One region of the Gordonia terrae genome, then DNA from elsewhere that is predicted to be linked to it. Evidence: predicted binding sites of a transcription regulator. Region 1 holds the regulator's gene; the other holds the start of a gene.
The links. Region 1 encodes LexA, which represses DNA repair genes until DNA is damaged. Its sites were predicted from a motif close to CGAACANNTGTTCG; they were not measured.
Positions count from the first base shown of each region.

Region 2: a site for LexA is predicted at 2,369-2,382, ahead of BCM27_RS01610 (HNH endonuclease signature motif containing protein). Genes of this name have one in related genera too.

Region 1 covers NZ_CP016594.1:2,521,177-2,528,570, forward strand. The annotation lists gene BCM27_RS11445 (DeoR/GlpR family DNA-binding transcription regulator) at 1-371, opposite strand, end outside; gene BCM27_RS11450 (phosphoenolpyruvate--protein phosphotransferase) at 521-2,230, shown strand; gene lexA (transcriptional repressor LexA) at 2,208-2,912, opposite strand; gene BCM27_RS11460 (LysM peptidoglycan-binding domain-containing protein) at 3,155-3,694, shown strand; gene nrdR (transcriptional regulator NrdR) at 3,794-4,306, shown strand; gene hrpA (ATP-dependent RNA helicase HrpA) at 4,280-7,394, opposite strand, start outside.
Region 2 covers NZ_CP016594.1:350,825-358,218, reverse strand. The annotation lists gene BCM27_RS01615 (arabinosyltransferase domain-containing protein) at 1-595, shown strand, start outside; gene BCM27_RS01610 (HNH endonuclease signature motif containing protein) at 679-2,337, opposite strand; gene BCM27_RS01605 (arabinosyltransferase domain-containing protein) at 2,755-6,129, shown strand; gene BCM27_RS01600 (arabinosyltransferase domain-containing protein) at 6,122-7,394, shown strand, end outside.

The DNA of each region.
Region 1 (7,394 bases):
GTGAACAGGGTGAGCCTCCGATCGGGCGCGGTCGCCTCGGCGGCGCGGTAGGTCGTGGTGCCGGCGTCGAAGAGCACGGAACCGCCGTCCGGCGGCAGGAAACGGATCGCCGCTCGGCCGATCGCCGTCTTCTGTTCGATCTGGCTCGACTCGCGCTCGTCGATGCCGAGCTCACCCAGGGCGCGCATGACCTCGGCGCGCACGGCACCGCCGTGGACTCGCTGCAGATGTCCGGCACGCTCCAGGACGGCGAGGTCTCGACGGACGGTCTCGCTCGTGACGTCGAACTTCTCGGCGAGCGCAGCCACCGACGCCCGCCCCGCGACGCGCACCTCGTCGACGATCGCCTGTTGTCTCTCCTCGGCGTACACACCGCTCCGATCTCCGGTTCCGACCACCCCGCTTGTTGAGGCGTGTGGGATTGCATGTTGTAGTAATTGTGTTTACGCCTGTTTGTGTTGACAAGTCAAGCACATTTTGTAACGGTGGTCACATCGGTAGTCGAGTGAGAGGCAAGACGATGGCGCAGATCCTGACAGGGACCCCGGTGGTCGGCGGACTGGCCCACGGTCCCGCGCTGTGGCCGGGCGAGCGACCCGATCACACGCCGGAGAAGCTCGGCGTCGGCGTGGAGATCGCCGAGGAGCGTCGTGCCGACGAGGTAACACGCTTCGCCACGGCGGCAGGCGCCGTCGCCTCGCGACTGCGTACGCGCGCCTCCCAGAACACCGGGGTGACCGCGGAGGTGCTCGCGGCGACCGCGGGACTCGCCGAGGACCGGGGGTGGATCGGGGCCGCGAGCGCGCTCATCACCAAGGGCGCCACGGCCGAGGCCGCTGCCGTCGCCGCGACCGATCAGTTCGCGGCGGTGTTCACCAAACTCGGCGGGCTGATGGCCGAGCGGGTCACCGATCTGAACGATGTCCGCGACCGCGTGCTCGCCGAACTGCTCGGTCTACCCGAGCCGGGCCTGCCGACACCGCAGGTGCCCTCGGTGCTGCTCGCCGACGACCTCGCGCCCGCCGACACCGCCGGTCTCGACCCGACGACCACGATCGCGCTCGTCACCCGGCTGGGTGGGCCGACCAGCCACACCGCGATCATCGCCCGGCAACTGGGGATTCCGTGTGTGGTGGCCGTGGCCGATCTCGCCGAGATCACTGCCGGTACAACCATTCTCGTCGATGGGACGACCGGCCGGGTGGAGGTGGAGCCTGACGCGGAGACGGCGCGGGCGCGAGTCGAGGAGGATCGTCGGCACGCCGAGCTCGTCGCCGGGTGGACGGGTCCGGGGCGGACCGCCGACGGCATCGCCGTCTCGGTGCTCGCCAATGTCGCCGACGGATCGTCGGCGCGGGCCGCCGCCGGGCACCCGGTCGAGGGCGTCGGACTCTTCCGCACCGAACTCGCCTTCCTCGAACGTGCCGACGAACCGTCGGTGGACGAACAGGCCGCGATCTACCGGGAGGTCCTCGACGCGTTCGGCGGGCAGAAGGTGGTGATCCGTACCCTCGACGCCGGCTCGGACAAGCCCTTGAGGTTCGTGACCCACCCAGACGAATCCAATCCCGCGCTCGGTGTCCGTGGGGATCGAATCGCCCTGGCGCATCCCGAGATCCGAGCCCACCAGCTCGACGCGATCGCGCACGCCGCGTCGGGTTCCGACGTCGCGCCGTGGGTCATGGCGCCGATGATCGCCTCGCCGTCCGAGGCGCGCGCCTTCGCCGCGGAGGTCCGCGGCCGGGGCCTGGTCGCCGGGGTCATGATCGAGGTGCCCGCGGCCGCCATCCTGGCCGAGGCCGTGCTCGCCGAGGTGGACTTCGTGTCGATCGGCACCAACGATCTGACGCAGTACACGATGGCGGCCGATCGGATGTCGGCCGATCTCGCCGGATTGACCGATCCGTGGCAGCCCGCGGTGCTCAGCCTGATCGCGGGTGTCGCCGCAGCGGGTGTCCGCCAGGGCAAGCCGGTCGGGGTGTGCGGTGAGGCGGCTGCCGATCCGAATCTTGCCTGCGTGCTCGTCGGTCTCGGGGTGACCTCGCTGTCCAGCGCGCCGGCCGCGGCCGCCGCGGTGGGGGCTCGGCTCGGCGAGGTGACCGCACAGGACTGCCGCACCGCCGCCGACGCCGCGCTGGCCACGTCCGACCCCGCCGCGGCGCGGGAAGCTGCCGCGGCGGTGCTCGACCGTTCGGTCGGGGGAGAGGTCAGACTCGCCGCATCACGGTGACGACCTTGCCGAGGATCACGGCGTCGTTGCCCGGGATGGGATCGAACAGCTCGTTGTGCGGCATCAGCCACACATTGGCGCCCTGACGCTTGAAGGTCTTCACGGTGGCCTCGCCGTCTATCATCGCTGCGACGATGTCGCCGTTGTCGGCGACGTTCTGCTGCCGCACGACGACCCAGTCGCCGTCGCAGATGGCGGCGTCGATCATCGACTCGCCCACGACGCGCAGCAAGAAGAGCGAGCCCTCGCCGACCAGCTCGCGAGGAAGCGGGAACACGTCCTCGACCGCCTCCTCGGCCAGGATCGGGCCACCGGCCGCGATCCGGCCGAGGACCGGCACGAAGGTCGGCTCGGGCAGCCGGCCGGCCGACGGGGTCTCCGGCGACGGCGATTCGCTCGGCGCGATGTTGACCGCACGCGGCCGGTTCGCGTCCCGCTTGAGCAGACCCTTGCGCTCGAGGGTCCGCAGCTGGTGGGCGACCGACGATGTCGAGGCCAGGCCGACCTCGTCGCCGATCTCGCGGATGCTCGGCGGGTAACCGCGCTCGCGTACCGAGCGGCGGATCACTTCCAGGACCCCGAGCTGGCGCGGGGTGAGTGAGGCCTCGGCGGCGGCGACGTCGATGGGGGCCTCGTCGTCGGCTCCCCGCGCTCGGCCGCGCCTATCGCCGGTGTCACTCATGTTCGGTTCCTCTCGTCTTCGGAACGTGCTGGTAGATGGCCCGTGGGGATGTTCAGCCGCGTCCGAGCCTAGCGGAGTGCGACCTCCACCTCAAACATTTGTTCGATGTGTCGCGAGACTTTGTCGGTGCGCCGTGCTACAAATTCGAACATCAGTGCATCGAACATCTGATCGAGGTTCGAACACCGAATGCCAGACACCCGAACACCCGACGATCCCGCACCGAACACCCGGAGGGCACCATGCGCACCGCCACTCTCGTCGCTCCCGTCCGTACCGAGCGTCCCGACACCGTCCGGGCGCGCACCGACCGCGCCGACCGCATTCGGACCCGGACCCCGCTGTCCGACGGTTCTCGGCCCGTCGACAACCGGCCGGCAGGCAACCGTCCGGTGGGCGGGTCGCCACTGACGCCACGTGCCGGCGGCACGCACTGTGGCTCGGCGGTGGGTGCCAGGGGCCGCGGGCCGGTCGGTCCGGATGCAGCGGTGTTCCGTCGCCGTCGCCGCACCGCCGTCGCGGTCCTCGCCGGCGTCGGCCTTGCGTTCGTCGTGTGGGTGTTCGGTGTCGTCGGTCAGAACTATTCGGACTCGATGACGCCCGCCGCGGTGAGCGCAGAGGTCGTCCACGTGCGCGCCGGGGATTCCCTCAGCACGATCGCCGGCCGGGTGGCGCCCGAGATGCCCCGCGACATCGTGATCGACGAGATCGTCGCGATGAACGATCTGCCGTCGAGTGCGCTGCAGGTGGGTCAGCCCCTGCTCACCCCCCGGTACCGCTGAGGCCGGGCGGTATCCTCGATGTCACAGGGGCCGGCCGAGAAGCGGCGGGGCGCACGGTTTCGGTGCGTTCCAGCGTCCCGCGACCTGCGTGAGGACACGATGCGCTGCCCCTTCTGCAAGAACGACGACACCAAGGTCATCGACTCGCGTGTCGCAGATGAAGGGCAGGCCATCCGACGGCGTCGCTCGTGTGTGGAGTGCGGACGCCGATTCTCCACGGTGGAGAGCGCCGTGCTCGCCGTGGTCAAACGCAACGGTGTCACCGAGCCGTTCAGTCGCGAGAAGGTCATGCGCGGTGTGCGTCGTGCCTGTCAGGGGCGGCACGTCGCCGAGGACGCACTCGCGCAACTCGCCCAGCAGGTCGAGGACACGGTGCGCGCGAGCGGATCGGCCGAGATCCCCAGCAACGAAGTCGGTCTCGCGATCCTGGGGCCGCTGCGTGATCTCGACGAGGTGGCGTACCTGCGGTTCGCGTCGGTGTACCGGTCGTTCGACTCGGTGGAGGACTTCCAGCGGGAGATCGACGATCTGAAGTCGTCGGCGTCCGGTGGCGGGCGTGTCGAGACCGCCACCACCGATCCCGTCTCAGCCGAGTCGGTCCAGAGCTCGTAGGACGCGCTTCTCCGACACGGGGAACGCGGTACCGAGACGCTCGGCGAACAACCCGACCCGTAGTTCCTCGACGAGCCACTGCGCCTCGTCGTCGACGATCGCCCGTCGGTGCTCAGGGACCTGTTCGAGCCGTTGAGCCCACCGCTCGACGACGCGATCGACGACCGCGACGCCGGCCTTGTCGCGCGCGGCGGACGCGGGCAGCGCCTCGAGACGTGCCCGCGCACCGTCGAGGTACCGCGGCAGGTTCTCCAGATGCCGCCGTGCGGTGGCTGCCACGAAGCCGTCGAACACGAGATGGTCGATCTGCTCGGCGACGTCGTCGGCAGCCAGCGATCCGGCGTGCCGGTCGATCGCCGCGCGGACCGGCGCCAGCCGTTCGAGCGCCGCGACGGCGAGCGAGAAATAGTCCGGGGCGGCCTCGGCGACGCGCGGCCTGATCCGCTCGAGGAAGGCCGAAAAGGACTGTGGCGAGCGGACTGCCGCCAGCTGGGCGTCGCCGACGCCGATGACCGCGTCCCGGATGGCCCGTCGAGTGCAGTCGGCGAGCAGTGCCTCGATGTCCGCATAGGGACTCAGGCTCAGGGCGAGTCGTTCGGCCGGATCGAGTGAGCCGGCGAGGCGTTTGGACAACGGGGGAATCGCCAGTTCGAGCAGGGCGACGAGCCCGCGACGACGGAGACGCTCGCGGGCGTCGGGGGAGGACGCGTCCACGACGATCACGCCACGCGGGCGGCCCTTGTCATCGGCGACCGCGTCGATCGTCGGGTAGCGGGTCAGCCGCTGCCCGGCGACGTCGACCGTCGTCTGTTCGGGGAGCGTGCCGATCCCGTCGGCGGTCCAGGCCCGGTACAGCGTGCGTGACACCGTTCGCGGCGCCGCGGGCACACCCTTCTGCTGGAGCTCGGACAACGAGTCCGCGCGGGCGATGATCCGTCCGGCATCGTCGGCGACCGCGAAGTGCATCCGGAGGTGAGCCGGCACCCGTTCGACGTCGAAATCGGCTGCGGTGACCCTCATCCCGGTGATCGCCGACAGCTCGCGCGCCAGTCCGGCGGCCAGCGGCTCCTTGCGGGGGGTGAGTCGGCCGAGGGCGAGGTCGGCGAATCGCTGCGCGGGGGACATGCTCTTGCGGAGTTGTTTCGGCAGGGACTTGACCAGTGCGGTGGCGAGTTCGGCGCGCATGCCGGGGACCGACCAGTCGAATCCGGCCGGACGCACATGGGGGAGCAATGCCTGCGGGATCACGACCGTGACCCCGTCGTCGGGCGCGCCGGGTTCGAAGCGGTAACGCAGTTCGAGTCGGGTGTCGCCCTGCTGCCAGGCGCCGGGGTAGTCCGTCGGCGCGACATCGGTGCCTCCCGTGACGTCCTCGGGACGCAGATCCAGCAGATCCGGCTCGGCCCGGCGGGCCTTCTTCCACCATGAGTCGAAGTGTCGCGCGGAGGTGACGTCGGCCGGTAGCCGCTGGGCGTAGAACTCGAAGAGCTGGTCCTCGGTGATCACCAGACCCCGGGTGCGCGTGCGGTTCTCGACGTCCGAGGCGGCCTCGAGAAGCTTGCGATTGCGGTCGAAGAAGGCGTGCTGCGTCCGCCAGTCGCCCTCGACGAGAGCGTGCCGGATGAACAGCTCCCGCGAGACCACCGGGTCGATGGGGCCGTAGTCGACGCGCCGACGGGCGACGAGCGGGACCCCGTAGAGCGTCACGCGTTCGTAGGCCATGGCGGCCCCGCGTCTGGCGGACCAATGCGGTTCGCTGTGGGTGCGCTTCACGAGATCCCCGGCGAGTTTCTCGGCCCACAGCGGATCGATCCCGGCGACGGTGTGGGCGAAGAGTCGGGACGTCTCGAGGATTTCGGCCGCCATGATGAAGGCGGGTGGCTTCTTGGCGAGCGGAGAGGCGGGGAAGATCAGCAGCGTGGTGTTGCGCGCACCGGTGAACTCGCGGCCCTCGGTGTTGCGGGCGGCGATGTTGCTCAGCAGACCCGACAGGATGGCCCGGTGGACGGCGTCGGCGTCGAGCTCGGTGGGCGCGACCGACCAGTCGAGGTCCTTGACGATCTCGGTCAGCTGTCGATGGAGGTCCTGCCACTCCCGGATGCGAAGGAAGTGCAGGTACTCCCGCTCGCACATGCGCCGAAAGCGGCTGCCGGACAATTCCTTGCGCTGTTCGCCGAGGTATCGCCACAGCTCCACGTAGGACAGGAAGTCCGACTGCGGGACGACGAAGCGCCGGTGCTGGGCGTCGGCGGCCTCCCGGTGCTCGGCCGGCCGTTCCCGCGGATCGGGGAGCGACATCGCCGCGGCGATGACGAGAAGGTGGTCGAGACAGCCGAGCTCGTGTCCGGCGATGAGCATTCGGGCGACCCGCGGATCGACCGGAATCCGCGACATCGACCGGCCGGTCGGGGTGAGCCGAGGCGGGCCGCCCTCGCGTGGGACGGTGATGGCGCCGAGTTCGGTGAGAACGCCCATGCCGTCGCGGATCGCGCGGTCGTCGGGCGGCTGGACGAACGGGAACTCAGCGATCTCGCCGAGTTTGAGGGAGGTCATCTGGAGGATGACGGCCGCCAGGTTGGTGCGCAGGATCTCGGGGTCGGTGAACGCCGGTCGGGATTCGAAGTCGTTCTCGCTGTAGAGGCGGATGCAGACACCGGGCGCGACGCGACCGCATCGGCCTGCGCGCTGGCGGGCGCTGGCCTGGGAGACCGGCTCGATGGGCAGGCGATTGACCTTGGTCCGGGTGGAATACCGGCTGATCCGGGCGGTGCCGGTGTCGATGACATACCGGATGCCAGGCACGGTGACCGAGGTCTCGGCCACGTTGGTCGCCAGCACGATCCGGCGTCCGTCGGACGGGGAGAAGACCTTCTGCTGTTCGGCGATCGACAGCCGCGCGTAGAGCGGCACGATCTCGGCGCCGGGCCCTTTGCCACCACCGGTGCGGCGGCGCAACGCGTCCGCGGTCTCCCGGATGTCGCGCTCGGTCGGCAGGAACACCAGGATGTCGCCGCGGCCACCGGCCCACAGTTCGTCGACGGCGGCGTCGATGCCCTGGATCTGGTCGAGGTCGGCATGCTCGCCACCA
Region 2 (7,394 bases), 2.2 Mb from region 1:
CGCCGACCCGATCGGCCCGGACACCCGCGACGCCGATCTCGAGGCCGCGGGCGACACCGAACTCATCGACCCCGGCCCGCGCCCGTCGTGGCGAAACCTGCGATACAACACCGACGAGCTCCCCTCGGACACCACCGCGGTGCGGATCGTCGCCACCGACGACAACCTCGCCGAGGACCGGTTCATCGTGCTGACCCCGCCGCGGATCCCGCAGATGGACACCCTGCAGGACGTCGTCGGCGACACCGACCCGGTCCACATCGACTGGACATCGGGGCTGGCCTTCCCGTGCCAGCGTCCGTTCACCCACGACGTCGGGGTCGCGGAGATCCCGAAGTGGCGCATCAAGCCCGGGTCCGACCTGGCGGCCGCGGTGTCGGCGTGGCAGAACAGCTTCGGCGGCGGCCCGCTCGGGTGGATCGAGGTCTCCCAGCAGGCGACAGCGCTGCCGACCTACCTGATGGCCGACATCGGACGCGACTGGGGCGCCCTCGAACGCTACGAGCCATACGGTGACGTCGACACGCTCGCCGAGATCGAGACCGGCACGGCCACCCGCAGCGGATTGTGGAGTCCCGCGCCGCTGCGGCACTGACAGTCAGGCGGCATGCTAGCGATTCGGCGGCGCTGACGGCCCGGTCGCCGTGGTGGCAGTCAGCCCGGCGAGCTGCTCCGCAGTCACGGATGGTCGGCGAGGATGCGTGCGAGGGCTGCTTCGACCGGGGTCAGTGGTCGAGTGGTGGGATGCTCCGGCAGTGTTCGCGGCTGGACGAGTTCGCGGTAGGCGAGTTCGAGACGCCGACCGCTGTCGCCATGACCGACGGCGTCGGGGCGCGACAGGTCGGGGCGCGACTGGTCGCCGGACCGGGTTGGTGGTCCGTGGATCTCGTCGCGCACGGTGTTCAGATGTTCGGCGAATCGCCGGGGTATGTCGGGCCGGCGATTGAGGCGTTCGGGGTTGGGTGGCGCGCCGGGTTCGGAGTTGAGCCGCCAGAGGCAGCGGCCTTCGTCGGGTCCGGACCGTTCGATGCGGGTGGTGTACTGCCCGGGCTGGTCGCCGACCATGCGGTTGTGGCGGGGGCAGGCCGGTGCGAGGTCGTCGATGTCGGTCAAACCACCTTTGGCCCAGTCCTTGTGGGCGTGGTGGAGTTCGACCTGGGTGGCGGGTTGGTCGCACCCGGGTGCCGAGCACACTTCACCGTCGGGGCGGGCGAAGGACACGAGGCGTTGTTCGCGGGTGGCCAAACGTTTCCCCCTACCGAAGTACAGCGGCACGGCGGTCGAATCTTTGAAGATCGCCAACCACGGCTGCACGTCGGCGCCCATCGCGAGCAGGTCGGGGATGGGGAGCAGGGTGCCGGTGGCGGTGGTGGCGAGTCCGGCTTCGCGGATCAGGTCGTTCAGGTCGGCTTTGATGATCAGTTGCACGGGCAGCCCGCGATGCGACGTGCCGAGTGTGCCGTCGGCGAAACCGGCGGCCAGTGCGGCGTCCAGTGCGTCGTGATTGGTCTGCGCGGGGGTGCGTTGGTCGCGGTCGGCTGCGAGGGCCAGGGCGTCGGAATCGGCGGTGCCGGCCGGCCCGCTGGGCGAGTTCGGGTCGTCGGGGTTGTTGAGTCCGGGTTTACCCCAGACCGCGAACATCATCGTCAGTCGGGCGGCGAGTGCGGGAGTCAGCGTGCCCGAGATCTTCGCGGTGCCATCGGCGCGCTGCCGACCGATCCATACGCCGCGGCGTCGTTTCTGGTCGGTGTCGTCGGACAGGGTGCCGTCGGGGTCGAGGTGGGCGAGGAGACGTTCGCCGAGTTGGGTGATGTCGGCGGGGGTGTGGGCTTCGGCGATCTCGGCCATCTGCCGCTCGGCAGCGACTTTCACATCATGCTCGACAGCGTGGGGGATCTGGTCGAGGACATCGAGGGCGGCCTGCACGTGTGCAGAGCCAACCGCTCCCGCAGCGAACGCCTCAGCGAGGCAGGGGTGTTCGGGCGTAAGCACTTCGCCGCCGAGGCTGGTGCGGGTGGCGGTGGCATCCATCTGCTTACGACGACGCACCGGGTTGGAGACCCGCAGCCGGTGGGTCATGAACTGCATGAGGGTTCGGCAGCCGGACTTGCGGGGGAGGTCGCGGGCCTCGGCCTGATCGATCTGCCGGTCACCGGCAACGGTCAGTCGTGCGATGGCGCGTTCGGTCTCGGCTGCCACGTCAGCCAACTCGGTATCGGTGCACGGTGACAGGTCCACGGTCTGCAGTTCGTCGAGGATCGCATGCAACTCGGCCACCAGCTCGACGGCACGCGGTTGCGGCGCCACCGAATCGTCGCCGTGCGTGGTGTCGGCCATGACGGCCACCTCCCCCCGAGAACAGATGCTGCGAATGTACGTTCGACTGTACACGAAAGGCGGGCAGTCGGCAGAGCGAAATGTGTTGTCCGCCAGAATGTTTCCTCCGCTTAGTCGCCACTGAAGATTGTCGGTGGTTGCTGGTAGGCTCCGCCCCGCGGGCAAGATCTGAGCTGTCGCGCGGGCGGGACCCTTCGTGACGCTCCCTCCGCAAGCTCCGAACGCTCCTCAGGGAGCGGGGGGTGACGCGCCCTACGCAAGCTCCGGACGCTTCTCAGGGAGCGGGGGGTGACGCGCCCTACGCAAGCTCCGGACGCTCCTCAGGAAGCAGTGGTACCGACGTTCACGCACCTCGTCGATCAGGGCTGCGGGGTGGGCCCTAGGTGGCCTGAGGCACGTCGCTTACGATGAGGCACCGTGCCTGTGACAGCCCCGACCTCGCCAGAGGATTCCGCAGAACCGTCGTCGCCGGGGCCGGCCACGTCGGGGCCGGGGACCAGCATCTCCGCAGGCACCGCCCGGTGGGTGGCGATCGTGGCCGGAGTCGCGGGCATCGTGCTGTGCGCCCTCACCCCACTGCTGCCAGTCAAGGCCGTCGACGCCGGTTTCGACTGGCCCGCCGGACAGGACCTGAGCGCCGACACCTCATCGGTCATGGCCCCGCTCATCGCGCAGACCCCGCAGACCCTCGACGCCCGCATCCCATGCGCGACGCTGGCATCGGCCGAGGACGGGGTGGTCCTGGCGACCATGCCGACCAACGCGCCGAAGTCGAAGTCGTCGTCGTTGTGGGTCACCGCCACCGACGCCGCGATCACCGTGACCTTCCGGAACAGCCTTGCCGCCACCGCCGCGCGTGCCGACCTGGACCGATGCCGGGAACTGCGCATCTTCTCCGCGCCCACCGGCCCCGGCGCGGAGTTCGTCGGGCTCGGCGAGTCGACGACGCTGCCACCGGACCGCCGCCCCCAGGTCGACGGCATCTTCAGCAACCTGAGCCCGGAGCAGGCTCGCGCCGCCGACGGCCTCCGCGTGCAGGTGACCATCGACAACCGCTACGAATCGTCGCCGTCGGTCCTCAAGATCGTGGTGATGGCGCTCGCCGCCCTGTCCGTTCTCGTCGCCGTCGTCGCGCTGGGGCTGCTCGATCGCATCGGCGGATACCACCGGCGGATCGGCGCGCGAACCCGCTCCTGGTGGCATTCGCTGAAACCCCGGGCCACCGACCTGATCGTCACCGCGATCCTGCTGGTCTGGAGCGTCCTCGGGGCCGGTTCGCCCGACGACGGTTACATCCTCAACATGGGCCGTACCGCGGACGGCTTCGGCTACCTCGCCAACTACTACCGCTTCTACGGCATCCCGGAAGCACCGTTCGACTGGTACTACAGCTTCCTCGCGGCGTGGTCGTCGGTCTCGCCGTCGGTGCTGTGGATGCACATCCCGCAACTCGTCGCCGGACTCGTGTCGTGGTTCGTCCTCAGCCGTGTGCTGCTACCCCGTCTCGGTCCGGCCGTACGGCGGAGTTCCTGGGCGATCTGGGCCGCCGCCCTGACGTTCACCGCGTTCTGGCTGCCGTTCTGCAGCGGGCTGCGCAGCGAGGGGATCATCGTCCTCGGTTCGCTGCTCACCTGGTGGGCCGCCGAACACGCGATCGCGACACGACGACTCCTGCCGGCGGCCCTCGCCGCGCTGGTCGCGGGGTTCACCCTCGCACTCGCCCCGCACGGCCTCGTCGGCGTGGCCATCCTGCTGGTGGCGGCCCGCTCGCTGCTGCACATCCTCATCGACCGGCGTAGACGACTCGACGGCTCCGTCTGGACGTCGACGCTGACCCTCCTCGCGCCGATCGCCGCGGCCGGAATGCTCGTCCTCATCGTGGTGTTCCGCGATCAGACCCTGGCGACCGTCCTCGAGGCGATCAAGCTGCGTTACACGGTCGGACCGGTCATCTCCTGGCACCAGGAGTTCCTGAGGTACTACTTCATCTCCGTCGTGACCGACGACGGCGCTCTCACCCGTCGGGTGCCGTTGCTGCTCCTGCTCGCCGGCCTGTTCGTGACGGTCGCGGTCATGCTGCGCCGCACGAGGATTCGCGGCGTCGACCCGGGGCCGGCATGGCGCCTGATCGGCGCCGTGGGTGTCACCCTGCTGCTGTTCGCGTTCACGCCCACCAAATGGACCATCCAGTTCGGCGTGCTCGCCGGGTTGGCGTCGGCGATCGCGGCGGTGGCCACCGTGGCCGTGGCCCAGTCGGCGGCCCGGTCGGCCCGAAACCTGACCGTGTTCGTCTCGGGGCTGCTGTTCGCGATGGCGGCGGCGATGGCGGGATACAACTCGTGGCCGTTCCTCTACGAATACGGCATCTCCTGGTTCGACCGGGCGCCGGTCATCGCCGGTTACCAGGCGTCGACCCTGTTCCTGATCCTCGCCGTGATCGCCGCCGTGGTCGCGGTGTGGCAGCACCTGCGCCTGGACTACGTCACCAATCGCGGTCTCGCCCACGCCGACACCGGGCCCGGCGAGACACGGGCCGATCGTCGACGACTCTTTCTCGCCTCCTCTCCGCTGGCGGTGATCGCCGGGCTCCTCGTGATCGTCGAGTTGCTGTTGTTCGCCAAGGCCGCGGTGACCCGATACCCGGCGTCGACGGCCCTGGCCGAGAATCTGGACACCCTGCGCGGCAACAGCTGTGGCCTCGCGGACGATGTTCTCGTCGAACTCGATCCCAACGCCGGCATGCTGACCCCGGCGGGCGGCGCGACCACGACCCAGGCGCTGCGCGGCGAGAACCCGGTGGGATTCTCCCCCAACGGGATTCCCGACGACCTCCAGCCCGAGCCGGGGAGCCAGCGGCCCGGACAGATGAACGTGTCGGCGAGTATGGCCCGCCCGTTCGCCATCACCGGGGGGCTGGGTGCCGGGACCACCGGCGGGCGCGGACCGGAGACCGTGAACGGTTCCACCGCCAAACTGCCCTATGGACTCGACCCCGCCACCACGCCGGTCCTGGGCAGCTACGGATATCCGGGCGAGGCGCGGCTCACGACCGGCTGGTACGACCTGCCCGCCGACCGCTCCGCGTCGCCGCTGCTGGTGTTCAGCACCGCGGGCGCCGTCTCGACCATCGACACCTTCGGCGTACGGAACTTCGGACAGAAGATGGTGGTGCAGTTCGGGCGTCCGGGCGTCGACGGGACCTTCGAGCAGGTCGGCCCCGACATCCTGCCGATCGACCCCGGGCCCGTGATCCTCAACATGCCGTGGCGCAACATGCGGGTGCCGATGTCGGCGGCCCCGCCGCGCGCGACCGTGATGCGATTGTCCCTGCAGGACAACAATCTCGGCGAGAAGCAGTTCATCGGGATCACACCGCCGCGCGCCCCGCGGTTACAGACGCTGCAGGAGGTCGTCGGATCGGCGGCGCCCACGCTCATCGACTTCGGGGTGGCCTCGCACTTCCCGTGCCAGCGGCCGATGGGCGTCTCCCACGGCGTCGCGCAGGTGCCGCAGTGGCGCATCCTCGGCGACTACCCGCTGACCAACTCCCAGTCCAAGACCTGGCAGGCCGGCGTGGACGGCGGGCTGCTGGGCATCTCCGAGGCCACCACCTCGGCGTCGGCGGTCTCGACGTACCTGCAGGACGACTGGGTGCGCGACTGGGGCGCACTGGAGAAGCTGACACCGCTCGTGTCCGACGCGCCCGACGCGCGGATCGACACGGCATCGACGACGCAATGGGGCTGGTCGCGCACCGGCTCGATCAGGGTGGAGCCCCAATCCGATGAGTGAGTCCCGCACTTCCCGCCTGGCGGCGGGCAACCCGAAGATCAGGGTCAACCCGAAGATCGTCGCGACCGTCACCGGCCTGCTCGGGTTCCTGCTGGCCGTCCTCACCCCGCTGCTCCCGGTGAATCAGTCGACCGCGGAACTGAAATGGCCGCAGGGTGGTGGCGTCTCGGATGTCGCCGCGCCGCTGGTGTCCTTCGTCCCGATCGACATGGACATGTCGGTGCCGTGTTCGCTGGCCACCCGGTTGCCCGCGCAGGGCGGGGTGCTGCTGTCGACCATCCCCGAGGGCGGCCAGGACGCCGGCGCCCGCGGATTGTTCGTCCGGGCGACGGCCGACGCGCTGACCCTCACCGACCGCAACGTCGCGCTGCTGAACACCGATCGCACCGCCGCACAGACGAACCCGAACTGCCGCATCGTCTTCCAGGCCGACGGCGAAGGGGTGAGCGGGCGATTCGAGGGTCTCCCCGAACCGGCCGCGGACTCGGGTGCCTCGCATGCTTTCGCCCTGCCCGACCACGAGATGCGTCCCCAGATCGTCGGCATCTACAGCGATCTGGCCGCCGACGCGCCGCGCGACGGGTTGGCGCTGCGCGCCACCATCGACACCCGCTACGTCAGCACCCCCACCCCGCTGAAGCTCACCGCGATCGTGCTCGGCATCCTCCTGACGATCGTCTCGCTGATCGCACTCGGGATTCTGGATCGACGAGATGGCCGCAGCCACAAGCGCTTCCTCCCGTCCGGATGGTTCACCATCCGACCACCGGACGTCGCGGTGTTCGCGATCCTCGCCTTCTGGTGGTTCGCGGGCGCCAACACCTCCGACGACGGTTACAACTTCATCGTCGGCCGGATCACCGGCGACGCCGGATACGCCGACAACTACTTCCGCTACTTCGGTGTGCCGCAGGATCCGTTCGGCTGGCACTTCCAGGTGATCTCGGCCATGACGGACGTGAGCGTCGCGGCACCGTTCATGCGCCTGCCCGCGTTTCTTCTCGGCCTGCTGGGCTGGTGGCTGATCAGCCGAGAGGTGATCCCGCGTCTGGGCCGCGCGGTCCGGCACAGCACGCCCGCCGTGTGGTCGGCTGCCTTCGTCTTCCTCGCGATCTGGTTGCCGTTCAACAACGGTCTGCGTCCGGAACCGGCCGAGGCCGTGGGCGCACTGCTCACCTGGTGCTGTGTGGAGCGCGCGATCGCGACCCGCCGACTGCTCCCCTATGCCATCGCGGTGGTCACCGCCGCCTTCACGCTCGCCCTCG